One region of the Micromonospora taraxaci genome, then DNA from elsewhere that is predicted to be linked to it. Evidence: riboswitches for the same ligand, from Rfam matches in the RefSeq annotation. Region 1 holds a riboswitch; each other region holds the start of a gene.
What was found. Region 1 has a riboswitch for cyclic di-AMP ahead of FHU34_RS08960 (coiled-coil domain-containing protein). Riboswitches for the same ligand answer to the same signal wherever they lie in the genome.
Positions count from the first base shown of each region.

Region 2: another riboswitch for cyclic di-AMP. It lies ahead of FHU34_RS00970 (C40 family peptidase); the one in region 1 lies ahead of FHU34_RS08960 (coiled-coil domain-containing protein).
Region 3: another riboswitch for cyclic di-AMP. It lies ahead of FHU34_RS19450 (LysM peptidoglycan-binding domain-containing protein); the one in region 1 lies ahead of FHU34_RS08960 (coiled-coil domain-containing protein).

Region 1 covers NZ_VIWZ01000001.1:1,879,406-1,887,379, forward strand. The annotation lists gene FHU34_RS08950 (SRPBCC family protein) at 167-634, shown strand; gene FHU34_RS08955 (hypothetical protein) at 866-1,372, opposite strand; gene FHU34_RS08960 (coiled-coil domain-containing protein) at 1,490-2,554, opposite strand; cyclic di-AMP (ydaO/yuaA leader) riboswitch at 2,559-2,690, opposite strand; gene FHU34_RS08965 (cation diffusion facilitator family transporter) at 2,803-3,720, opposite strand; gene FHU34_RS08970 (HelD family protein) at 3,827-5,944, opposite strand; gene FHU34_RS08975 (alpha/beta fold hydrolase) at 6,053-7,000, opposite strand; gene FHU34_RS08980 (carbonic anhydrase) at 7,170-7,793, shown strand; gene FHU34_RS08985 (hypothetical protein) at 7,866-7,974, opposite strand, start outside.
Region 2 covers NZ_VIWZ01000001.1:188,224-196,197, reverse strand. The annotation lists gene FHU34_RS00980 (C40 family peptidase) at 1-4, shown strand, start outside; gene FHU34_RS00975 (N-acetylmuramoyl-L-alanine amidase) at 58-2,037, opposite strand; cyclic di-AMP (ydaO/yuaA leader) riboswitch at 2,274-2,409, shown strand; gene FHU34_RS00970 (C40 family peptidase) at 2,423-3,463, shown strand; gene dcd (dCTP deaminase) at 3,523-4,101, opposite strand; gene FHU34_RS00960 (pyridoxamine 5'-phosphate oxidase family protein) at 4,201-4,758, shown strand; gene FHU34_RS00955 (zinc metalloprotease) at 4,826-5,806, opposite strand; tRNA gene FHU34_RS00950 (tRNA-Gly) at 6,011-6,084, shown strand; gene FHU34_RS00945 (DUF11 domain-containing protein) at 6,486-7,772, opposite strand.
Region 3 covers NZ_VIWZ01000001.1:4,191,105-4,199,078, reverse strand. The annotation lists gene FHU34_RS19465 (M28 family metallopeptidase) at 1-1,314, shown strand, start outside; gene FHU34_RS19460 (SDR family oxidoreductase) at 1,378-2,076, opposite strand; gene htpG (molecular chaperone HtpG) at 2,226-4,154, shown strand; cyclic di-AMP (ydaO/yuaA leader) riboswitch at 4,483-4,623, shown strand; gene FHU34_RS19450 (LysM peptidoglycan-binding domain-containing protein) at 4,624-5,289, shown strand; gene FHU34_RS19445 (hypothetical protein) at 5,378-5,713, opposite strand; gene dinB (DNA polymerase IV) at 5,838-7,046, opposite strand; gene FHU34_RS19435 (VOC family protein) at 7,083-7,520, opposite strand; gene FHU34_RS19430 (helix-turn-helix transcriptional regulator) at 7,616-7,974, shown strand, end outside.

The DNA.
Region 1 (7,974 bases):
GGATCGTCGCCGTTCATGGTGTCCGCCCCCAGCACGTTTGGGTAATTCATCACTAATGCGACAAATAGTAGCTCCCTGTCCTGCCGCCCTGGGTTCGTCGGCCGGGGCGTTGCCAGTCAGACATCGGTAGGGGACGATCGTGCGACCATCGACGGCGGGAGACGGTGTGCTCACCAGCGATACCTTCAGCTACACCGTCCAGGCCCGGTGCTCGCCGGCCCACGCGGCGGCGATGCTCAGCGACCTGACCCGGCAGGGCGAGCTGCACCCGCTGATCGTCCGGGTCCGTCGACTGCCGCCCCGACCTGGTGCGCAGGCCAGCTACACGATCAACGACCGTTTGGCGGCCGGCCCGCTGCACTTCAAGACCACCTACCACGCGGACGTGCTGATCAACGAGGACGACGAGATCGTCATGGTGGCCCGTCAGTGGCCGGCCACCACTGTGCGAAACCAGACCCGGTTGCGCCCCGAGCCGGATGGCCTGGTTCGGATCGACGTTGAGATCACCCTGACCGCGCCGACCCCGCTGTTCCGGTACGCGTTCCGCCAGGCCCGTGCCGCCCACCTCGCCCTGGCCACCCGACTGGGGCCGGCCCTCGAACGCGCCAGCGACCCCCCACCCGCCGCCTGACCCGCCCGCCCGCGCGCCCGCGCCAAGATCCGCGCAATATCCCGGATGTTGCTGCCTCCGACGCTCGGGAGACAGCACTATCCCTGATGTTGCGCGGATCTTGAGGGCGAACACCCGACGCGGCCGCCCGGGAGCGGATCGGCGCGCCCACAGCCGTCAAGGTCACGCTCGATCATGGATGTAGTGGCCTGATGGCGCTCAGGAGACCACTACATCGTGGTTGCAGCGTGATCACGGCGGCGTGGGCACCGGCTTGCGAGCGCTGGTCGTTCGGGCGGCGTGCCGGCGTCCCCACGGCTTGTAGGTGGACAGCACCGTCGCGATGATCATGAGGGTGGTCGACACCGCGGGCGCGATCACCAGGTCGGCGCGATCCCGTGCGGGCAGGGCGGCGCCCAACGCTCCGGCGTGCCGCAGGTTCGGGGTGAGCAGGAACAGCACCAGCCCGACCATCATCGTGGTGATCACGAGCTTGACCAGCACCCACCGGTAGCGCAGGAGGCCCCACGGGGTGAGCAGCGCGCTGACGACACCGATCAGCCAGACCAGGACGCTCAGCGGTGCGAACAGGACGGTGCCGACCACCGCACCGACCGGGTAGAAGACGGCCGGGTCGGCGCCCCGCTGTACGGCGATGCCGAGGGTGAGCAGCACCAGGTCCGCGCCGAGCCAGCCCAGCGAGGTGACCAGGTGCAGGGTGAGCAGTGCCTTGCGGGCGGTGGGTGGGATCCGAGGCATACCGCGATGCTGCCCGCCGACAGTGGCCGGGTCGTCCGACGACCGGCGACATCGGGTGTACGCCCCGCGACGTAGCCGTGGCCGGTGCCCCTCGACGGGGGCACCGGCCACGAGTGGTCAGTAGACCGACAGGTGCACGTGGTTGGTGTGGTCGCTGGACGGGTCGCCACCCGCCCCGCTGTACGACTTCCATCCGCTGCTGGGCAGCCAGATCTGCCTGTACCAGATCACGTACAGCACGGCGAGCCGGTCGGCGTTGCGGATGAAGTACGCGGCCAGGTTGTTGCCGTACGTCTTGTCGCCGCCGGTGGCGTCGCCGCCGAAGCCACCCTTCTGGGCGGCGAAGTCGCAGGCCCGACCCTTCGGGTGCTCACCGGAGCCGCTGGGGCGGTGGCAGGAGACGTACCGGGTGAAGCCGGCGGCCTTGGCCTGGTTGAGGGCGTGCAGGGTGCGCGGGGTGATGCAGCCGCTGGCCGGCGTGGGGTCGTCGACGTTGCACGACTCCTTCGGCCAGGAGCCGTCGGAGTTGCGCGGAGCGGCCTTCGCGTTGCTGGTGGAGGTGCCCCGGTTGGAGTCCGTGTCGGCGGTGGTCTGCGGCTTCGGGGTGGTGGCGACGGTCAGGGCCCGCTCGGCCTGCTCCTTGCGCTTGGCCATCACCGCGACCTGCTTGCGCTGTTCGTTGATCTCACCGTCCAGGGCGACCCGGGTGCGGTTGGCCTGCTCCTTGCTGGTGAGGAGGTCGCGCAGCACCCGGTCCTCGTTGGCGGCCACCGCGTCCAGGGAGGCGGCCCGGTCCATGAAGCCTTCCGGGGTGTTGCTGTTGAGCAGCGCCGAGATCGTGCTGAGTCGTCCGGTGCGGTACGCGACGCCGGCGATCTCGCCGACCTTGCCGCTGCGCTGGTCGAGTTCGACCTCGAGGGTCTTCAGTTGGGTGGTGAGCTGCTGCTGCCGCTGCACGGAGGAGTCCAGGGCGCGCTTGGCGTCCAGGTAGCCCTTGCTGGCGGCCTCCAATTGGGCTCGGAGTGCCGGGGTGCCGCCCTCTTCGTCGGAGTCGGGTGCGGCGGCCCGCTGGCCGGTCGGGGGAGCGGCCGAGGCGGTGCCGGCCGGGAGCGCGACGCCGAGAGCGAGCATCGCGACGATCAGGGCCGCCAGTTTGGCGGCAGGTGGTCGTGCTGGTGCCACTGCGCAGTCCTTCCGTCAGCCGCCGACCGGGTTAGCTGACGGGTTCGGGACGGAAGATCCCTACCGCTGACGCGGATGCACCCCAGGAACGTGGTTCCCCGGTTCGCCCGTGCGGGCGATTAGGCGACGACCACCACCGGCGCCGGGAGGCGCCGCCTGGTGGCGGCCGGGACAGAGCCTACCGGTACTGGTGGGGCGGCTGCAGCGAATGTGACGGACGGTGAGTGCGTCCTCACGCGGGACTCACCTCACCACTCGATGGAGCCGCACGCCCCGGACGCGGCACCCGGTTCGATCTGCAACGTCGCGTGCTCGATTCGGAAGTCGTTGTGCAGGGCCGTACGCGCTGCGGTGAGCACCGCGCCGACCTCTGCGCCGGGCTCCATGGTGAGGTGTGCGGAGGCCACGTCCATGCCCGAGGTGAGCGTCCAGACGTGCAGGTCGTGCACCTCGACCACGCCGGGAACGGCGGCCAGCCGGTCGTGCACGGCGGTCACCTGGAGGTGTTCCGGTGCGGCCTGCACCAGGATGCGGATGGCTGCCCGGGCCAGCCGCCAGGTGCGTGGCAGGATGAACACGCCGATGGCGACGGCGACGAGCGGGTCGGCCCACCACCAGTCGGTGACGGTGATGAGCAGCGCCGCGCCGATCACGCCGACCGAGCCGAGCAGGTCGCCGAGCACCTCCAGGTAGGCGCCCTGGATGTTGATGCTCTCCCGGGCCCCGGTGCGGAGGAGGGCGAAGGCGACGATGTTGGCGAGCAGGCCGAGGACGGCCACCACGAGCATCGGACCGGTGATGACCTCGTGCGGGTCGCCGAAGCGGCGGATCGCCTCGATCACCACGTAGACCGCGACGCCGGAGAGCAGGACGGCGTTGGCCAGTGCGGCGAGCACCTCGAGTCGGTAGAGCCCGAAGGTGCGCTGCGGGTCGCCGGTGGCCCGCCGGGTCGCGGTGATCGCGGCGAGCGCCATGCCGATGCCGAGCACGTCGGTGAACATGTGCCCGGCGTCGGAGAGCAGGGCGAGCGACCCGGTGTGCAGGGCGGTGACCGCCTCGACCACCATCAGGGTGGCGAGCAGCCCGAATGCCGCCCAGAGTCGACCCCGGTGCTGGTATGCGGCATTGGCGACGGACCCGTGGTGGTGGTCATGACCTGCGCCCACGTGAATTACCTTCCGCCGCCGTCCGAGGTCCGGTCCAATGTATGTTCACATCGCAATGTGTGCAAGTGTACGGGTCGCGCCTCCCACCGGTGGCCGCTCGGACAGGTCAGCCGGTGGGGTCGATGGTGGTGAGTCGCTGGGTGGCCCGGGACAGCGCCACGTACAGGGTGCGTACCCCGGCACCCGGATCCGCCCGGATCTCGCTCGGGGCGACCAGCACGACTCCGTCGTACTCCATGCCCTTGGCCTCCAGGCTGGTGACCACCTGCAACCTCGGCGCGTCCAGCGCGTCGAGCCAACCGGCGACCTCGTCCCGACGCGGCACCGGCGTGATCACGCCGACCGTGCCCTCCACCTCGGCCAGCAGGTCGGCGGCGGCCTTCACGGTCGCGGTCTCCAACCCCGTCGCGGGCACCACCAACTCGACCGGATCGACGCCGGTGGACCGGACGGCGGTCGGCAGCGGCAGGTCCGGGTAGAGCCGACGGATCTCCGCCGCCGCCACCGCGAAGATCTCCGAGGAGTTGCGGTAGTTGGTGGTGAGCGTGAAGTCGTGCCGCTTGCGCCGGCCCAACGCCTGGTCCCGGGCCCGGTCCAACTCGTCGGGGTCGCCGGTCCACGCGGTCTGCGCCGGGTCACCCACCACCGTCCAGGAGGCCAGCCGACCACGACGGCCGATCATCCGCCACTGCATCGGTGAGACGTCCTGCGCCTCGTCGACCACCACGTGCGCGTAGTCCCGGTAGTCCTCTGGGCGCTCCCGAGCCGCCGCGCGGGCGGCCCGCTGCCGGTCGGCGGCGGTGCTCAGCTCGCGTACGCCGCCAGCCAGCTGGAACGGGTCGCGACGGGCCCGGGCCGGCTGCACCGGCTTACCGAGTAGCGCGTCCAACTCGTCCAGCAGCGCGATGTCGGCGATGGTCAGCCCGGTCGAGTCCAGATCCCGGTACGCGGTGGTGAGCAGCCGGATCTCCGCGTTGGAGAGGATCCCCCCGGCGTACCGGCGCAGCCGGTCCGGCTGCGCCAGCCAACCGAGCACGTGCCGAGGGTGCAGACGAGGCCACCACGCCTTGAGGAACTCCCGGAACTCCGACCGCTCGGCGATCTCCGCCTCGAAGGCCCGCTGTTGCGGCAGACGGGTGACGCCCACCTCTCGGGCCTGCGCCCAGAGCGCGGCGAACACCCCGTCGAAGCCAGCCCGGCGCACCTCGTTGCGTCGGGCGCCCCGGTGCAGCGCGCGGTCTCGGATCCGGTCCAGCGTCGTCCGGTCCAGCCGCAGCAGCGTGCCCCGGTACAGCAGCCGCAGCTCACCCGGGCCGCCCGGCACCGCGTCGCGGGCCGCCCGCTCGAGCACCCGACGCATCCGCAGCGAACCCTTCACCGCCGCCACCTGGGGCGGGTCGGTGCGGGTGGCGCTCATCCCCGGGAAGAGGGTGCCCAACGAGTGCAGGGTCGCGGTGTCCTCGCCGAGCGACGGCAGCACCGAGCCGATGTACTCCACGAACACCGACGACGGGCCCACCACCAGGATGCCGCCGCCCGCGTACCGGCTGCGGTCGGAGTAGAGCAGGAACGCGGCCCGGTGCAGGGCGACAGCGGTCTTACCGGTGCCGGGGCCGCCGGCGACGATCGTCACCCCGGAACCGGGCGAACGGATCGCCTCGTCCTGCTCGCGCTGGATGGTCGCCACGATGTCCCGCATGCCCCGGCCGGTGGCCTTGGACAGGGTGGCCAGCAGCGCGCCGTCACCGACGACCGTCATCCCCTCCGGGGCGGCGGTCGGGTCCAGCAGGTCGTCCTCGATCCGGGTGACCCGTTCGGCGCGGGACTGGATCGTGCGGCGACGCACCACGTCCAGCGGCTGCGCCGGAGTGGCCTGGTAGAAGGCGGCGGCGGCCGGCGCCCGCCAGTCGACGACCAGCGTGCGGGCGTCCTCGTCCCGGATGCCGAGCCGCCCGACGTGCAGGACCTGGCTGTCGCGCAGGTCCAGCCGGCCGAAGACCAGCCCCTCGTGCTCGGCGTCCAGGGTGTGCCGCCGCTGCGCCGCGTGGAACACCATGGCGTCGCGCTCGACCAGCGCGCCGTGCGTGCCCACCCGGGCCATCCGATAGCCGTCGCGCTCGGCGCGGACCGCCGACCGCCGCAGCTCGGCCAACCGCGCGTACACCCGGTCGAGGTGGCGTTGCTCGACGGCGATCTCCTGCTCCAGGCCGGTCTGGTCGGTCAACGCACGCTCCTTCGACTGTCGCCGGCAGGCGGCGGAAACCGCGCAAGCCAACCGCAGAAGGGTACGGCCCCGCGCCCGACCCGCCGCGCCCGAGGTGCGGGAACGTGGTCAGACGCCGGTCCCGGCGGGGGTCGCGTCGAGGCTGCGGGGCGGCGGTTCGGCGAGCACCCGACGCAGGACACCGCTGAGCGCGGCGTTGACCTCGTCCGGGCGCTCCATCATCAGCATGTGTCCGGCACCAGGGCAGATGGTCAGCTCGGTGGCCGGCAGGGCCGCCGCGATCGACTCGGCGCACGGCGGTGGGGTCAGCCGGTCCCGGTCGCCGACCAGAGCGGCGGCCGGCAGGTGGGCCAGCGCGGCGAGGGTGTCCAGGCGGTGCTGGGCGCCGATGGAGGCGCGGAACCCGCCGATCGAGCGCAGCGAGGCGCGAGCCACCGCCGAGGTCACCAGGCGGAGATCGGACGGGTCGCAGCGGTCGCCGAAGAGCATCCAGCGGATGCTCGGTCGCAACGCGTTCAGCAGAGCCCGGGGCGCCCGCCACGAACCGCATCGGGCCAACACCCCGGCACCTGTCGTCTCGGCCAGCCGGATCAGCCGGGCGATCCGCGGCGAGAGGCCGTAGACGGTGTGCGTGTGCCCCTCCGCGGTGGTCGAGACGAAGACCAGCCCGGCGGTACGGGCGGCGAAGTGCGCGGGGTGGCGGTGGGCGTACTCCATGATCGTCATGCCGCCCATCGAGTGCCCGACCAGGACGACCGGCCCGGTCGGCACCACCGTGTCGATCACCGTGGCCAGGTCGTCGCCGAGCTGGGCCACTGTGGCAGTGGGCAGCGCCATGCAGCTGGAGTGGCCGTGCCCCCGCGCGTCGTAGGTGACCACCCGCACCGCCCGGCCGACCGACGCCGTGGTGAGCGCCTCCACCTGCCGGTGCCAGGCGCGCCCATCCAGCGTCCAGCCGTGCAGCAGGATGGCTGTCACCTGGGCGTCCGCCGGCCCCGTCACCTCGACGTTGAGCCGTACGCCGTCCGGCATGGTCACCTCGAACCGCTCCGGCATCGCCACCTCCCCAGGGCCGCCCAGCACCACAAGCACCGGGATACCCGGCGGTAACACCGGCTACCCGCCATGAGACCACGCCAATCGCGCCGGGGCGAACATTCCCGACCTCGCCCGTGGTCGTCGGCGGAAGACCAAGCTGAACGGCATGGGGTCCTCGGGAGTGCCCATGGGTGGGACGCCGGGGCAGGGACGGCAGGCCGGCGGTACGCCCCGCGCCGCGCTTGCCGACCTGCTCGCCGGGAACCGGCGGTTCGTCAGCGGCCAGCCGATCCACGGGCACGACGTCACGGCCGCAGCCGCCGCCTCCGGCGACCAGCAGCCGTACGCGGTGGTGCTCGGCTGCATCGACTCACGGGTGCCGCTGGAGGCGATCTTCGACCAGACGTTCGGGGCGATCTGTGTGATCCGTACCGGCGGGCACGTGCTCGACCGGGCGGTGTGCGGCTCCATCGAGTACGTGGTCGGGCAGCTCGGCGTACCACTGGTGATGGTTCTGGGCCACGAGCGGTGCGGCGCTGTGGGTGCCGCGGTGGACGCGCTGCGCACCGGGGAGCGTCCCGGGGGGTCGCTGGCGTACCTGGTGGACGAGATCGCCCCGGCGGTGACCGGGATCGGGTTCGACGACCCGGCGGTGCACCCGCTGGCGATTCGCCGGCACGTCGGGCGGACGGTGCGCACGTTGCGCGACGACGACCTGCTGGCCGGGCCGGTGGCCGCCGGGCGGGTGGCGGTGACCGGCGGCCTCTACGACCTGGCCACCGGCGAGGTCGCCCTCCTCGACCCAGGCTGACCGCCCCCGGACGCGAAACCGCCCGCCGGGAACTCCCGACGGGCGGTTTCAGATGATGCGGTGGGGGAGGGCTCAGCCCTCGAAGACACCGGCCGCGACGAGGCGCTTCTCGGTGGCCTCCCAGCCGTCACCCGGGTGGGTGGCAGCCAGGTTGTTGATCTCCGCCCGGATCTTGGCGGCG
Region 2 (7,974 bases), 1.7 Mb from region 1:
CTGATCCAGATCACGTACTGACGGCCCCCGGTCACCGACCGGGGGCCGTCGTGGTTCTCAGCGGGGCGCGCCCACCGGGGAGGGCAGCAGCTGCACGTCAGCGAGATCGACGTACATGATCCGGTGGCCGAACTGGATCTGCGCGTAGCGGTTCTTGCCGCGGATCACCGTCCAGTCGCCCGGCGACGAGCCGTCGAACGTGCTGGCCCGGTAGTACTCGCCGGCCAGCACCGCGCCGACGGCGTACCGCTGTCCGGCGGCCAGGGTGTACTGCAGCGGTGAGATCGTCTGGTAGGGCACCCCGTCCGGGTACGCCGCCTGCTCCGGGTACGCCCGTCCGTACACGGGGACAATCGTCCGTCCGGGTTTCGGCGTGGCCACGACGCCGACGGTCCAGCTGGCGGTCGGCGCGGACGCCGGGTTGTGGAACCAGGCCCGCTGCCCGAGGTACCAGATCGCGGTCCAGTCACCCTGCCGTCCGGCGAGCGCGTACGTCTGCCCGGCGGATGCCCGCGCCCCGTGGTCCGACACGGCCATCGTGTTCGGGGTGCCGTCCGGCCGGAGCGCGATGTCGTTGACCAGCGGCGCGTCCGCGGACGGTGCGCTCCGCAGCACCACCGACGATGAGCCGCGCGGCGCGCACGGCACACCTGCGGTGACGCATCCGGTGAACGCCGGTTGGTTGGTGGCGTAGTCCGGGTCGATCCGGACCAGCCCGGTGGCCGGGGTGCCGGTGTCCAGTCGCGGCGCGTGCAGCAGGTCGAAGTAGTGCGTCCAGTCCCAGTACGGGCCTGGATCCCAGTGCATCCCACGCACGGTCGAGGCGACGGTGCCGGGCACGTTGTCGTGGCCGATGATGTGCTGGCGGTCCAGCGGGATGCCCAGCCGCAGCGCCAGGTGCCGGACCAGCTTCGCCGAGGTCCGGTACATCGCCTCCGTGTACCAGGTGCCCTGCGCGGCGAAGCCCTCGTGTTCGAGACCGATCGACTTGGCGTTGACGTACCAGTTGCCCGCGTGCCAGCCGACGTCCTTGGTCTTCACGTGCTGGGCGATGTGCCCGTCGACCGAGCGCAGCGAGTAGTGCCAGCTCACGTACGTCGGGTCCTGGACGAGTTTCAGGGTCGTCGCCCAGCTCGCCTCGGTGTCGTGGATGACGATGTACTCGATCTTCTGCCGGGCGGGCCGGTCCGAAAGATCGTGGTTGCCGTAGTCCCCGTCGCCGAACGCCTCGTAGGGTGCGGGGATCCACTCGCAGGAGATGGTGCGCGGGCACTCCACCCCGTCCGGGCGGGCCAGCCGGCGTAGGCCCAGCCGGTCCAACCAGGAGCGCTGGGGCTGTACCGCGATCGCCGGCAGGGTGATTCGCTGACCGTCGTCGGTCACCCGGGACTCGCCTGCGGCGATGGTGGTGAAGACCTCGTCGGCGAAGGCCGCTGCGGCGTCGGCGCTGTCCGCACCGGCGTAGCGGGCCACCGCGCCGTACCAGGCCGCCGGATCGGTGTCCGCGCCGACCGGTGCACCCAACTCCCGCTGGTACGCGCTGAGCAGCGCAGCCCCGCCCCGGATGTTGACCTCCGCATCGGTGCGCAGCGCCTCGGGGGTGGCGCCGGTCAGCGCGGCTGCGGCGTCCACGGTCTGCAACGCGGCGGCGGCCGGCGCGGGGGCCTCGGCGGGTCGGGGCGCGGGCACCCGGGCGGGCCGGGAGTCGTCGCCGCGTGGGTCCTCGGCACCGGCATCGTGGTGGCCGCGCCCGGGTAGAGCGGCGACGTGGCGGGCGTCGGTCAGGTGCATCGGGCCGTAGCCACCACTCGTGCTCGGTGTGCCGGCGTTGCTGTCCCAGCGGGACTCCAGGTAGGAGACGCCGAGCAGCACACCGGCCGGTACGCCGTACTCCGTCGCCGCAGCGGCGTACTGCTGCTGGCGATCGGTGGTGGGTGCGGCGGCGGCCGCCGCCGAGAGTGGCACCGCGCTCGCGGCGGCGATGACGGTGGTGGCGAGCAGTGCGCGCCAGCCGGTCGACAGGGTTGGATGGTGCATCGAACCCCCTAGATTCTCGCGGGTAGAGGTCAGGTCACCATCGCGCCGCTGGAGAGTCCGCGTCAATACCTTTCCATCTATCGACTCGCTCAGAAAGAAATCTTCACACCGGGTCAGTGACCCCCACTCGATCGGTACGGAGTGTCACGGCCGCACGGGTTGCGGATTGGTAACAGGCGTCTCTACTCTGGTCATTCGTCGGCCCGATAGCAGCTCCGCCCAGCCCGGGCGGTAACGGACCGACACCGCCGAGTCGTTTCCGAGCGAACCGGGGACCCAGGTCCCTCGGGGTGAATCCGCAGCCACTGCGGTAGGGCGCCGACTTCCCGCCCGAACCCGTCAGCTAACCCGGTAGGCGGTCAGGAAGAAGGAGTACGGAACCCCGGTGGCACTCCATGCCCCGCGGCCGTCGTCCGAGCGGTCGGCAGCAGCCGGCCCGACGCCGATCGTGCCGCGCCCACGCTGGTCCCGCTTCACCACCGCTCTCGCCGCGCTGGTCGGCGTCGCCGTCGTCCTGACGGGCAGCGCCACGGCGGCCCACGCCGACCCGTCCGTCGCGGAGATCGAGCGTCAGATCGACGAGGACTGGAACAAACTCGAACCGATCATCGAACGGCACAACGCCACCCGGACCGACCTCGCCGTCAAGCGCAAGCAGGCGGACGCTCTGGCCACCCGCATCGCCCCGCTCGAACAGCAGGTCGACGCCGCGATGGACAAGGTCAGCGCCCTCGCCGTGCGGGCGTACAAGGGTGAGACCGTGTCGACCGTCAACGCGATGCTGGGCAGCCGGTCACCGAGCGAGGTGGTCAGTCAGCTCGAAATGCTCGACCGGTTCGCGCACAACCAGCAACAGGACGTACGCGAGGTGGCCGACCTGCGGGACGAGTTGGCCGCGCAGAAGGCGCCGCTGGACGAGATGGTGGCCCAGCTGACCCGTACCGAGGCTCAGCTGGCCGCGAAGAAGAAGCAGATCAACGAAGAGATCGACCGGCTGCAGAAGCTTCGCCTCAAGGTGTACGGCAACGGTGGCGGTGGTTCGTTGCGCCCCGCGCCCTGCCCCGGCAGCTATCCCGGCGGCGCCGCGGGCGTCGCGGTGAAGTTCGCCTGCGCACAGATCGGCAAGCCCTACGTGTGGGGCGCCGAGGGACCCAACTCGTACGACTGCTCCGGGCTGATGCTGGCCGCCTGGGCGAAGGCCGGTGTGTCGTTGCCGCACAACGCCGCCCAGCAGAGCCGCGTCACCAAGGACGTCAGCAAGGGCGACCTGCGCCCCGGCGACCTGGTCTTCTACTACAGCGACATCCACCACGTCGGCATGTACGTCGGCGGCGGCTGGGTGGTGCACGCCTCGCAGGCCGGCCAACCGGTCAAGATGAAGAAGGTCGACGACGGCCCGATCCACAGCTACGGCCGTCCAGGCTGATCGGGAGTGACCGAAGGGCCCGTCGCGATCCGTCGCGGCGGGCCCTCGTCGTCACGGGTTCAGCGGGTCGGCCAGGTGCGCCAGTGCTGCCAGGCGCGGCTCGGCGTCGGGCCCCGCTGGCCCTGGTAGCGGGATCCGTAGACCACCGAGCCGTACGGGTGCTCCGCCGGCGAGGAGAGCCGGAAGATGCAGAGCTGCCCGATCTTCATGCCCGGCCAGAGGGTGATCGGCAGGTTCGCCACGTTGGAGAGCTCCAGCGTCACGTGTCCGGAGAAGCCGGGGTCGATGAAGCCGGCGGTGGAGTGCGTGAGCAACCCGAGCCGGCCCAGTGAGCTCTTGCCTTCGAGTCGGCCGGCGAGCTGGTCACCCAGGGAGATGACCTCCAGCGTCGAGGCGAGCACGAACTCCCCCGGGTGCAGCACGAACGGCTCGCCGTCGGGCACCTCGACCGCCGAGGTCAGGTCGTCCTGCTGCATCGCCGGATCGATGTGGGTGTAGAGGTGGTTGTTGAAGACCCGGAACAGCCGGTCGAGTCGGACGTCGATGCTGGAGGGTTGGACCAGGGTGGGCTCGAACGGCTCCAGGCCCAGCGTGCCGGCCTTGATCTCGGAGACCAGGTCGCGGTCGGAGAGCAGCATCGGACCACCATAGCCGCGTTGCCGAAACCGGCCGGATTCGGTGCCGGTGACCAGCGCGTCGAGGTCGCCCGTCGTACATTTGTTCGATAGAATGCTCGCATGGCTTCCTGGTCCGATTTCGCCGCCGACGAGCCCCGACTCGCCGACGGGATCCGCGTTCTCCTTCAGCAGTACGGGCCGGGCTTCGGCTACCTGGCCACGGTCCGCGCCGACGGCGGGCCCCGCGTTCATCCGGTCTCCCCGGTCATCACGGACGAAGGTCTCTTCTGCTTCATCATCGACTCCCCGAAGCGCCGCGACCTCGAACGCGACGGCCGTTACGCGCTGCACTCGTTCCCCCCGGAGGAGAGCGACGACGAGGCCTACCTGGCGGGGCACGCTCGTCCGGTGACCGATCCGGTCCGGGTCGCGCGGCTGGCGCAGAGTGCCCGGGCCGAGCAGCAGGTCGACTGGCGGTTGTTCGAGTTCACCGTCGACGTGGCAATGCTGACCCGCCGCGAGCAGCACGTCGCCGGCGTCCCGGGTGTCACGCCGAGCCGGCCGGCTGTCCGGGTCTGGCTGGACCCGCACGCCCCGTCGGCGACGGCCGCGCCGGTCGCCGTGCCACAGGCTCGGCCGACCCGCCTCAGCCGTGACGTGCAGTGCACGGCCGCCTGACCGGGGCTCTGACACGACGGTGTCGGCTCCGTCGTGACGGAGCCGACACCGGTTGTACGCGGAGCAGTTAGGCCGCGCGGTAGGCGTTCCAGGCGGTGATCATGCGGCTGGCCTGACCAGGGGTGAACTGGTACATGCACGAGTCGTAGGTGTAGTCCATGAAGTTGGTGATCGGGTCCAGCCCGGTCGCCGAGCAGGTGTCGCGCCCGGTCGGGCACTGGTACGCCGGCGAGGCCTCGGCCGGGGTGTCGCTGACGCTGTCACCCGAGCCGCCGCAGCCGCCCTGGAAGGTGTGGTAGAGGTTCAGCCAGTGGCCGACCTCGTGGGTGCCGGTGTCGCCCTGGTTGTAGTTGGTGGCGGTGCCGCCCGGCAGCGACTCGCTGAGCGCGACCACGCCGTCGGCGCTGCTGAGCTTCCGCTGCGGGAAGGTCGCCCAACCCAGCAGGTCGTCGCTCAGTTCGCCGAGGTAGATGTTGAGCGTGTTCTTGCCGCCGACCCGCAGTGAGGACTTCATCGACCGCTCCGCCGACGAGCCGTAGACGATCGGGTACCACGACGGGTTCGTCACCCGGTTGATCGAGTCGAGTCGGAAGGCGAACGCGGTGGCCGCACCGCCGGTCGCGCCGGCGTAGGCCTGGTTGAGCACGCTGATCTGCGAGGTGATCATCGAGTCGGGGATGTTGCCGCCGGCCCGGGTGCTGTTCTCCTGGATTACGTGCACCACCACCGGGACGGTGACGGTGGCCAGGGCCGTCGCGCCGGCGCCGGTGCGGAAGTTGGCGCGCTCGCGCTGCGCCGCCGTCAGGTCGGCTTCCCGCTCACGGACCTGCTGCGCGGTCAACTCGTTCGGGTCGTGCTTGGCCGCCGCGCCGGGCTTGATTCGGGCGTTGGCGTGGCCGTCGGCCGGCTCCGCGCAGGCGTCGGGCACGGCGGAGAATGCCGAAGCGGCAGGAACGACACCCACCGCGGCGGTGCTGAGTAGCAGCGCGAGGGTCGTCGATGCGACACCGGCGGCACGCCGGGTCAGCAGGTTGGGACGGGGTCCCATGGGCCCACCTCTTTCTGGCGGCGCGGCAGGGGGTGTGTCACGCCGTGGCTGGCAACGTGTGGCAGACGTTACATTCCATCGACGTATTTGAGAACGAGCATATGTTGCCGTCCGGAAACTTTTTCCTGGGTGTGTGGGGGTGGCGAGCTCGCCGGGGGTACCTGGGTGCACCGGCTCGACCACTCGGGTACAGTGGTGCCGCTTGCGGGTGTAGTTCAATGGCAGAACATCAGCTTCCCAAGCTGACAGTGCGGGTTCGATTCCCGTCACCCGCTCCACCGCGAAGGCCCTGGCCAGGACGTGAGTCCCGGTCAGGGCCTTCGATGTTCCGCCGGCAATGAACACCTGACGGGCCATCCACGGGCCACCAGCCACGCTTCCTCCCCATGCCCCTGGGGCTTGCCGATGCGCCAGCCGCCCGCTTACCGGCCTTCTTCCGCTCGACCTTCACCGCGGTATGAGGGCGGCTCGGGATGGAGCGTGGATGACCGAGCGGCGACGGCCACTGTGGGGACATGCGATCTGGCGAGCCGAGCGCCAGGCTGAGTCCGATGGGCCATTCACGGGCCGGTAGCCAGAGGGTCGAGCGGACCCCGTGCCGATGGCCCACGACGAGATCCGGGCGGCCCGGCCGCGGAGGCCGGACCGCCCGGGTGCGCCGGAACGGCGCCGAGGAGTATCAACAGGACTGGATCCAGCGTGACCTGACGCCCGCGTCCAGCGTCACCTCATCACCCGTAGCTACGGTGACCCAGTCGGTGTGGCCGTAGTTGGCGCCACCGGTCTCGTTCCAGTAGTAGATCAGGTCCGAGTCGATCGAGTCGATGAAGTCGTGCGGGTCGTGCACGTGAAACTGCACCCGGTAGGTGCCCGGGCGGACGTACGCCGTGAAGGTGCCGTCGGGGTTGATGGTGGTCAGCCCGCCGGAGCCGGACCCGCCGGGTTGCGTCGCCACGTCGATGCGGGAGATCCCTTCGTAGCCGACCGGGGCGCCCACCTCGCACGTGTCCCATACGCGGTTGTTGTTGCCGTCCACCCAGACGGTGCCGCGGACGATCGCCCCCTGCTCGACCGTGACGGTGTGCCGAGCCGTGTTGTTCTCCAGGGTCGTCTCCGGCGACGTCGTCGCCGCGGTCGCCTCCATCGTCACGACATCGCCGACGGTGGTGGAGGTGAGGATCCCGCCGTAGTACAGCTGCTCGCTCGTCTCGCCCGGCCGCAGCGGGCTGTGGATGCAGCGCCAGCCAGTCCGGCCGTCGGCGACGCTGTCGCCGAACGCGCAGTCCCACCCCTCGCTCCACGTCTCCGAGCCCTGCATCCCGGCGGGCACCGGGATGGTGACGGTCACCTCGCCCGAGGGGGAGTTCCCGGAGTTCCGGAGAGACGTGGAAACATTCACATACTCATTCGGGAGGAGCTGCTGGCTGGTTGCGGCGGGCACAAACTCGAGGTCCATCGTGCTGGGGATGTAGCGCACGCTCGCCTGGCCGATGTTGTTGGCGGTCGACGACTCCGTACCGGTCTTCGCCGTGGCGGTGACGGTCACTGCGTCTCCGGCGGTGCCGGGCGGGAGCCCGAACGGCAGGTTCAGCGTGTCGGCGATCTCCCCGGCGGCCAGGGGGGCGTGTGCGCAGGTCGCGGTGCCCTGCAGATCACAGCTCCAGCTCGGCGGGATCACGAACCCGTCGGAGGAGAACCAGGCGCCCGCCGGCAGCGTGAACGCCACGGTCACGTCCTGGCTGGCCTTCGTACCGGAGTTGCGTACGTCGAGGGTCAGGGTCGACCAGCCACCGCTGGCCGGCACCTCGACGGTGTCGACGGAGGCGGCGACCACGAGGTCCGCCCGGGAGGGGGCGGCGCGGGCCGGGCCAGCGGGCAGCAGGCCGGTGGCGAGCCCGGCCAGTGCGCCGACCAGGAGACTGCTACGGAGCAGGTGCTGGCGGGTGGAGCGGAATTGAACGGACATCAGGTCCTAACGTCGGAGGGCATCGACCGGGCCAACGGCCCCGTCCTCGGGATCGTCGGCGTCTGTCCGATAGAGCGCCAAGATCGTGACCATCGTTACGGCGGCGCCAGCAGGCTCCGCGAATAGCGATGTGCTCACCTGGCAGTCCGCCACAACGGCGGAGAGCGCTGTCTCGGTGGCGGAGGGAGGTTCGTCGTGGTCC
Region 3 (7,974 bases), 2.3 Mb from region 1:
GCGCTGGCTGCACCGGACATTTCGGTCACAAATGTCCAAGCCCACCTCACCCAGTTCAACAGCATCGCCACCAACAACGGCGGTAACCGGCGGGCCGGCTCGGCCGGCTACACGGCCTCGCTCGCCTACGTCAAGAGCAGGCTGCAGTCCGCCGGCTACACCGTCAGTGAGCAGTACTGCTCCAGCTGCCGGTACCCGTCGAACAACCTCATCGCGGAGTGGCGAGGCGGTCCGACCGACCAGGTGGTCATGTTCGGCGCCCACCTGGACGGTGTCTCGGCCGGTCCCGGCATCAACGACAACGCCACCGGCTCGGCGACCCTGCTGGAGAACGCGCTGGTCCTGGCCGCGCAGAACCCGACCATGACGAAGAAGGTCAGGTTCGCCTGGTGGACCGACGAGGAGCAGGGCCTCAACGGCTCCCGCTTCTACGTCAACTCGCTCAACTCCACCCAGCGCGGCTACATCAAGGGCTACTACAACTTCGACATGGTCGGCTCGATCAACGGCGGCTACTTCATCAACCGGGTCACCTCGACCACGGCGGCGCCGCTGAAGGCGTACTGGGACTCGTTGGGTCTGCAACCCGAGGAGAACGTCGAGGGTCAGGGCCGCTCCGACGACTACTACTTCCAGCAGGCCGGCATCCCCACCTCCGGCTACGCCGCCGGCGCCAGCGCCCGCAAGACCAGCGCCCAGGCGGCCAAGTGGGGCGGCACCGCCAACGCCGCATACGACCCCTGCTACCACCGGTCCTGCGACACCACCGCCAACGTCAGCGCCACCGTGCTGAACCGGGCGGCCGATGGCGTCGCGTACGCGTTGTGGCAGCTCGCCGTGAGCGGCGGCACCCCGGCCTGCACCGGTGGTCAGGTGATCGGGAACGGCGGCTTCGAGAGCGGCAGCACCCCGTGGACCGCGTCCTCCGGCGTGATCACCAATTCCAGCAGCCAGCCGGCCCGGACCGGGTCGTACAAGGCGTGGCTGGGCGGCAACGGCAGCTCCAGCACTGAGAGCCTGTCGCAGTCGGTGACGGTGCCGGCCGGCTGTGCCAGCTACACGCTGTCGTTCTGGCTGCACATCGACACCGCCGAGACGACCGGCTCCACGGCGTACGACCGGCTCACCGTGCAGGTGGGCTCCACCACGCTGGCGACGTACTCGAATCTGAACGCGGCCGCCGGCTACACCCAGCGCAGCTTCAACGTGGCCGGGTTCGCCGGTCAGACGGTGACCCTGAAGTTCACCGGCACCGAGGACTCGTCGTTGCAGACCAGCTTCGTGCTCGACGACGTGGCGTTGCAGGCGAGCTGAGCGCGTACCCGTGCAGGTGGGCCGCCGCCGGTGCTTGCTGGCGGCGGCCCGTCGCGTCGTGGGTCAGGGGAGCTGGGGGTAGAGCGCCGCCACGCCCCCGGGGAACCCGGCCTGCACCCGCCGGCTGACGTCGTCAGCGACGATCTCGTACGCGTCGGCCTCGATACCGTCCACGGTAAGCCGGGCGATCACCGCCGGGTCGGACTTCGGGCCGGTCACATTGGCGGCCATGTCGGTGTCCAGGTAGCCGACGTGCAGGCCGGCGACCCGGACGCCCCGCTCGGCGAGCTGGAGGCGCAGCGCGTTGGTCATCGCCCACTCGGCGGACTTCGCGGCACCGTAGGCGGCGTGCATCGGGAAGTTCACCCAGGACAGCACGGAGAGCACGTTGAGGATCGTTCCGCCGCCGTTGCCGGCGATGACCGGCGCGAACGCCCGGACCGTGGACAGGGTGCCGATGTAGTGGGTCTCCAGCTCCAGCCGGACGAGGTCCAGGTCGCCGTCGAGGAGGTCGGTCCGGGTGTCGATGCCCGCGTTGTTGATCAGCAGGTTCACGCCGCCGGCAAGCTCGGCGGCGGCGGCCACCGAGGCGGGGTCGGTGATGTCCAGGCGCACCGGCGTCACGCCGGGGAGGTCCACGGCGTCCGGGTTGCGCGCGCCGGCGTAGACGGTGGCGCCACGGGCGAGGAGTTCGGCGGCCAGGTGGCGGCCGAGGCCACGGTTGGCGCCGGTGACGAGGGCGGTGCTTCCAGAGATCTTCATGGCGGTCACGCTATCCCACCTGACTTCTGCTAACCAAAGTCAGCCATCTCACACCGACGCCCCCCTCAATCGGGAATGCGACCCGGACGCGGCGGCACCCCGGCCCGTGACGACTCGTATCCTTTCCGCGAAACCCCGCACGAGCCGAGATGGGAGACGGTGTGAGCAACCAGGCCGAAACGTTGGAGTTCCAGGCCGAGGCGCGTCAGCTCCTCCAGTTGGTGGTCCACTCGATCTATTCGAACAAGGACGTCTTCCTGCGGGAGCTCATCTCGAACGCCTCCGACGCCCTGGACAAGCTGCGGCTGGCCACTCTCGTCGACAAGGACCTCGTCGCCGACACCGACGACCTGCACGTGACGATCGAGGTCGACAAGGACGCCCGCACCCTCAGCGTGCGGGACAACGGCATCGGGATGACCCGCGACGAGGTCGTCCAGTTGATCGGCACCATCGCCAAGTCGGGCACCGCCGAGCTGCTGCGCCAACTGCGGGAATCCGCCGACGCGCGCGCCTCGCAGGACCTGATCGGCCAGTTCGGCGTCGGCTTCTACGCCGCGTTCATGGTCGCCGACCGGGTCACCCTGGTCACCCGCAAGGCCGGCGAGACCGGCGGCACCCGCTGGGAGTCCACCGGCGAGGGCACGTACTCGATCGAGGCGGTGGACGAGGCCCCGCAGGGCACCACTGTGACCCTGCACCTCAAGCCGGCCGACACCGAGGACAACCTGCACGACTACACCGCAGAGTGGACCGTCCGCGACATCGTCAAGCGCTACTCCGACTTCATCGCCTGGCCGATCCGGATGACCGTCGAACGCCCCGGCGCCGACGGCGAGGCCGCCACCAGCGAGGTGCAGACCCTCAACTCGATGAAGGCGCTCTGGGCGCGGCCCCGCGACGAGGTCGACGCCGCCGAGTACAACGAGTTCTACAAGCACGTCAGCCACGACTGGGCCGACCCGCTCGAGGTCGTGCACATGAAGGGCGAGGGCACCTTCGAGTACGAGGCGCTGCTGTTCCTGCCCAGCCACGCCCCACTGGACCTGTTCTCCCCGCAGGGTCGCCGAGGTGTGCAGCTCTACGTCAAGCGTGTCTTCATAATGGACGACTGCGAGGCGCTCGTCCCGACCTACCTGCGCTTCGTCAAGGGTGTGGTCGACGCGCACGACCTGTCGCTCAACATCTCCCGGGAGATCCTCCAGCAGGACCGGCAGATCCAGATCGTCCGTCGCCGCCTGGTCAAGAAGGTCCTCGCCACGGTGAAGGACCTGAAGGCCAACCACGCCGAGCGCTACCGCACCTTCTGGACCGAGTTCGGCGCGGTGGTCAAGGAAGGGCTGATCGACGACACCGACAACCGCGACACCCTGCTGGACATCCTCTCCGTCGCCTCCACCCACGACGCGACCGAGCCCACCGACCTGGCCGGTTACGTCTCGCGGATGAAGGACGGCCAGAGCGACATCTGGTACGCCACCGGTGAGTCCCGGGCCGCCATCGAGAACTCGCCGCACCTCGAGGCCTTCCGGGCCAAGGGTCACGAGGTGCTGCTGCTCACCGACCAGGTCGACGAGGTGTGGGTCGAGCGGGTCGGCGCGTACGACGGCAAGACGCTGCGCTCGATCGCCAAGGGCGAGATCGACCTGGACACCGACGAGGAGAAGCGGCAGGCCGAGGCCGAGCGCGAGCAGCAGCGGCAGGAGTTCGCCGGCCTGCTCGGCTGGCTCGGCACCACGCTGACCGACAGCGTCCGGGAGGTCCGGCTGTCGTCGCGACTGACCACCTCACCGGCCTGCGTCGTCGGCGACGCCCACGACCTCACGCCGACCCTGGAGAAGATGTACCGGGCCATGGGGCACGAGGTGCCCCCGACCAAGCGGATCCTGGAGATCAACCCCGGGCACCCGCTGGTCTCCGGGCTGCGCAAGGCCCACGAGCAGGGGAGCGACCAGGCGGCCCTGACCGAGACCGCCGAGCTGCTCTACGGCCTGGCCGTGCTCGCCGAGGGCGGTGAGCTGACCGACCCGGCCCGCTTCACCCGGACGCTCGCCGACCGGCTGGCGCGCACTCTGTAGACGGTCGACCTCCCGGCCGGCGGGCCACCCGACCAGGGACCCGCCGGCCGGTTCGGCGTACCGGCGTCGTGCATCCGATCACCAACGGACACGTCGAGTCGCTCGGTGCTACACCGTGGCCTGGCTGCGTCACGAGGCCTGATCGGTACCGGTCCACAGTGCTCTCTGCACAGTGTCCGGCCGGCCGCAACCGCTGCGGACGGCGCCCCGCGTACCCCGGTGAAGAACTTCACAGGGGTTGGGCGATCGTCACCGAACGTGCCTAACGTCGGTCGGGTTCGCCACTGCGGACACCGCGGCCGGCAACGCCAAATCCTGCCCCCGGCCGTCGGAACCCAGTCACCCGGGCAGGAGCGGGGGACCCACACGTTCCTCGGTGCACGTCACCTCGGGGTGAAGCCGCCACCGTGCGGCCGGGCTCCTCGGCCCGAACCCGACAGCTCACCTCGCCGGCGTGGAGGAAGCTCACATGACGTCTGTTCACACGCCCCGTCATCGACGGGTCACCACCCGCCGCCTCGCCGTCGGCACCCTGGCCGTCGGTGCCGTCACCGGCGCTGTCGCCCTCTTCGGCCCGGCCGCCCCGGCGCAGGCCGGAGTCAACTGGGACGCGATCGCCAAGTGCGAGTCCGGCGGTAACTGGAAGATCAATACCGGCAACGGCTACTTCGGTGGCCTGCAGTTCTCGCAGAGCACCTGGGCCGGTTACGGCGGCAAGAAGTACGCCGCCCGCGCCGACCTGGCCAGCCGTGGCGAGCAGATCGCCATCGCCGAGAAGGTGCTCGACGGGCAGGGCATCGGTGCCTGGCCGACCTGCGGCAAGAAGGGCGGCTCGTCGGGAGGCTCCGGCACGAAGTCGACCAAGTCCACCGCGAAGTCGACGAAGTCCACCGCGAAGCCCACCGAGCGGCAGGAGCGGCCGTCGCGCGGCGAGCAGCCGGCGACCCGCAACCATGAACGCACCGCGGCGCCGGCCGGCGGCCAGACGTACCTGGTCAAGCCGGGCGACACCCTGTCGGAGATCGCCGACGCCCGTCGGGTGTCCGGCGGCTGGCAGGCGCTGTACGAACACAACCGGAAGCTGATCGGGGCCGACCCGGGTCTGATCTTCCCCGGTCAGAAGCTCAGCCTCTGACGGACGGCACACGAACGCTCGGCCGGGTCATCGGCCGAGCGTTCGTGTGTTCGGTGCTGGTCAGCCCGAGTGCCGGGCCGGGTTCGAGTCACGCCGCCGAGGCGGACGCCTTCGGCGCTCGACGCGACGCCACCGGGCCGGCGTTGCGACCCCAGCGAGAGGTCGATGCCAGATCGGTCCCGCCGTCGACGGTCACCTCGACGGAGTCAGACCCGCCGCGGGACAGACGCAGCGAATGCTCGGCGCCCTGACGGGCAGCGCAGGGCCAGGCCTGCCCGGCGCACTGGAGATTGCGGCAGTGACCCTCGTCGTCCGGCTCGTGGGCGCTCAACACGTCGATCGCCAGTTGCCAGAGCAGCGGGTCGGTCACGTCGTGCGGGCGCTCGGCGCCGCGGCTCGCTCGGTTGCTGGTGTCCTCGGACATGGTGGGTCCCCCCTTGTCAGGCTGTACCCCCCAAGGGTCACCCGTCGGCTGCCGGCTAAACCGCCGACCTGCTGTGATGTGTCTCCTGTCGCAACTCCGCGCGTGGACACCGCACGCAGATCGGTCAATCCGGCAGCAGCGGCATCTCGACACCCGGCTCCCGGCCGAGCAGGACCGCACGGGTGAGCGCCGTCGAGCCGAACCGGTCGCGGACCGCGTCGACAGCGGCGTCCAACTCCGCGCCCGGGTCGCGGTGGAACGGCAACTCCGGCTGCACCGGACTGTCGTCCAGGTTGCCCACCGACACACCGATCAGCGTGACACCACGACTGTCGATCTCGGACTGGGCCGCCCGCAGCAATGCGCGCGCGGCGGCGAGCAGCGGCGTCGTGTCCGCTGTCGCCTTGCCGATGGTGTGCGAGCGGGTCGCCCGGCTGTAGTCGCCGAAGCGCAGCCGCAGCACCACAGTGCGACCGGACCGCCCGGCCGCGCGCATCCGCCGGGTGACCCGGTCGACCAGACCGGCGAGGATGGCGTCCAGTTCCGCCGGGGCGCGCGGGGTGCGACTCAGCGCGTGTTGGGCACCCATCGAGCCGCGTCGGCGACCAACCTGCACCGCGCGTGGGTCACGGTTGTGCGCCAGGGCGTGCAGGTGCCGGCCGGCACCGGACCCGAGCAGCGACACCAACGCGGCCTCACCGAGCCGGGCCACCTCGCCGACGGTACGGATCCGGTGCTCCCGCAGCTTCGCGGAGGTGACCGGGCCGACGCCCCACAACCGTTCGACCGGAAGCGGGTGCAGGAACGCCACCTCGGCGTCCGGTGCGACTACCAGCAAGCCGTCCGGCTTCGCCACCCCGCTGGCCACCTTCGCCAGGAACTTCGTGCGGGCCACACCCACCGTGATCGGAAGGTGGACCCGTTCACGAACCTCCCGACGCAGCCGCGCCGCGACGTCGGCCGGTGGCCCGACCAGCCGCCGCAGGCCACCCACGTCCAGGAACGCCTCGTCTATCGAGATCCCCTCGACCAGCGGAGTGGTCTGCCGGAAGACCTCGAAGACCGCGCGGCTCGCCGCCGTGTACGCCGACATCCGAGGCGGCACCACGATCGCGTCCGGACACAGCCGGCGTGCCTGCTGGCCGCCCATCGCGCTGCGGACGCCCCGCGCCTTCGCCTCGTAGCTGGCCGCGAGGACCACGCCCCCGCCGACGATCACCGGCCGGCCGCGCAGGCGTGGATCGTCGCGCTGCTCGACCGACGCGTAGAAGGCGTCCAGGTCGGCGTGCAGGATGCTGGCACCGGGCGACACGTACACATGTTCGCATGGCATCCGGTGATCGCGGCAGTGACCTGGGCGGACGTGGCGTCAGTCGAGGCAGAACTCGTTGCCCTCCGGGTCGACCATGACGAGGTGACCGGCACCCAGCGGGGGAGCGGGCTCGTGGCGACCGAGCCGGGTGGCGCCGTGCGCGGCGAGCCGCTCGGCCTCCTTCTCCAGGGCCGCCATCCGCTCGTCACCCTCCAGCCCGGGTGCGGCCCGCACATCGATGTGTACGCGATTCTTGACCTGCTTGGGCTCGGGAACCCGTTGGAAGAACAGCCGTGGTCGCGAGCCCTCGGGGTCGACCACCGCCGACGCGTCGTTGCGGTGCTCCGGCGGCACCCCCATCGCGTCGAGCGCCTGCTCCCAGGACTCGAAGTTCCCGGGCGGGCCCTGTACCTGGTAGCCGAGGGCCTCGGCCCAGAACGCCGCCAACGCGGCGGGGTCGGCGCAGTCGAAGGTGATCTGCATGTCGCGGGCCATGTCAGCTCCCTGTCTCGTGATCCTGGTCGGTCATGGGACCAGCCTCTCGTGGATAGCGGACAGAACCGTTCCGCATTCTGTGTAACGATCGGCGCGTGACCGTCGAGGCGACGACCGAGCGGGTGTTGCGGCTGCTGGCGCTGCTCCAGCGGCGGCCATCCTGGACGGCCGCGGACCTCGCCGCCGAGCTCGGCGTCACCGACCGTTGCGTGCGTCGTGACGTGCGGCGACTACGTGCGCTCGGCTATCCCGTGCACGCGGTGCCGGGGGTCGGTGGTGGCTACCAGCTCGGTGCGGGCACCCGCCTGCCACCGCTGCTCCTCGACGACGAGGAGGCGATCGCGACGGCGGTCTCGCTGCGCCTCGCCTCGGGCGGCACGATCGCCGGCGCGGGCGAGGCGGCCCTGCGGGCCCTCACGAAGCTCGACCAGGTCATGCCGGCACGGTTGCGCGC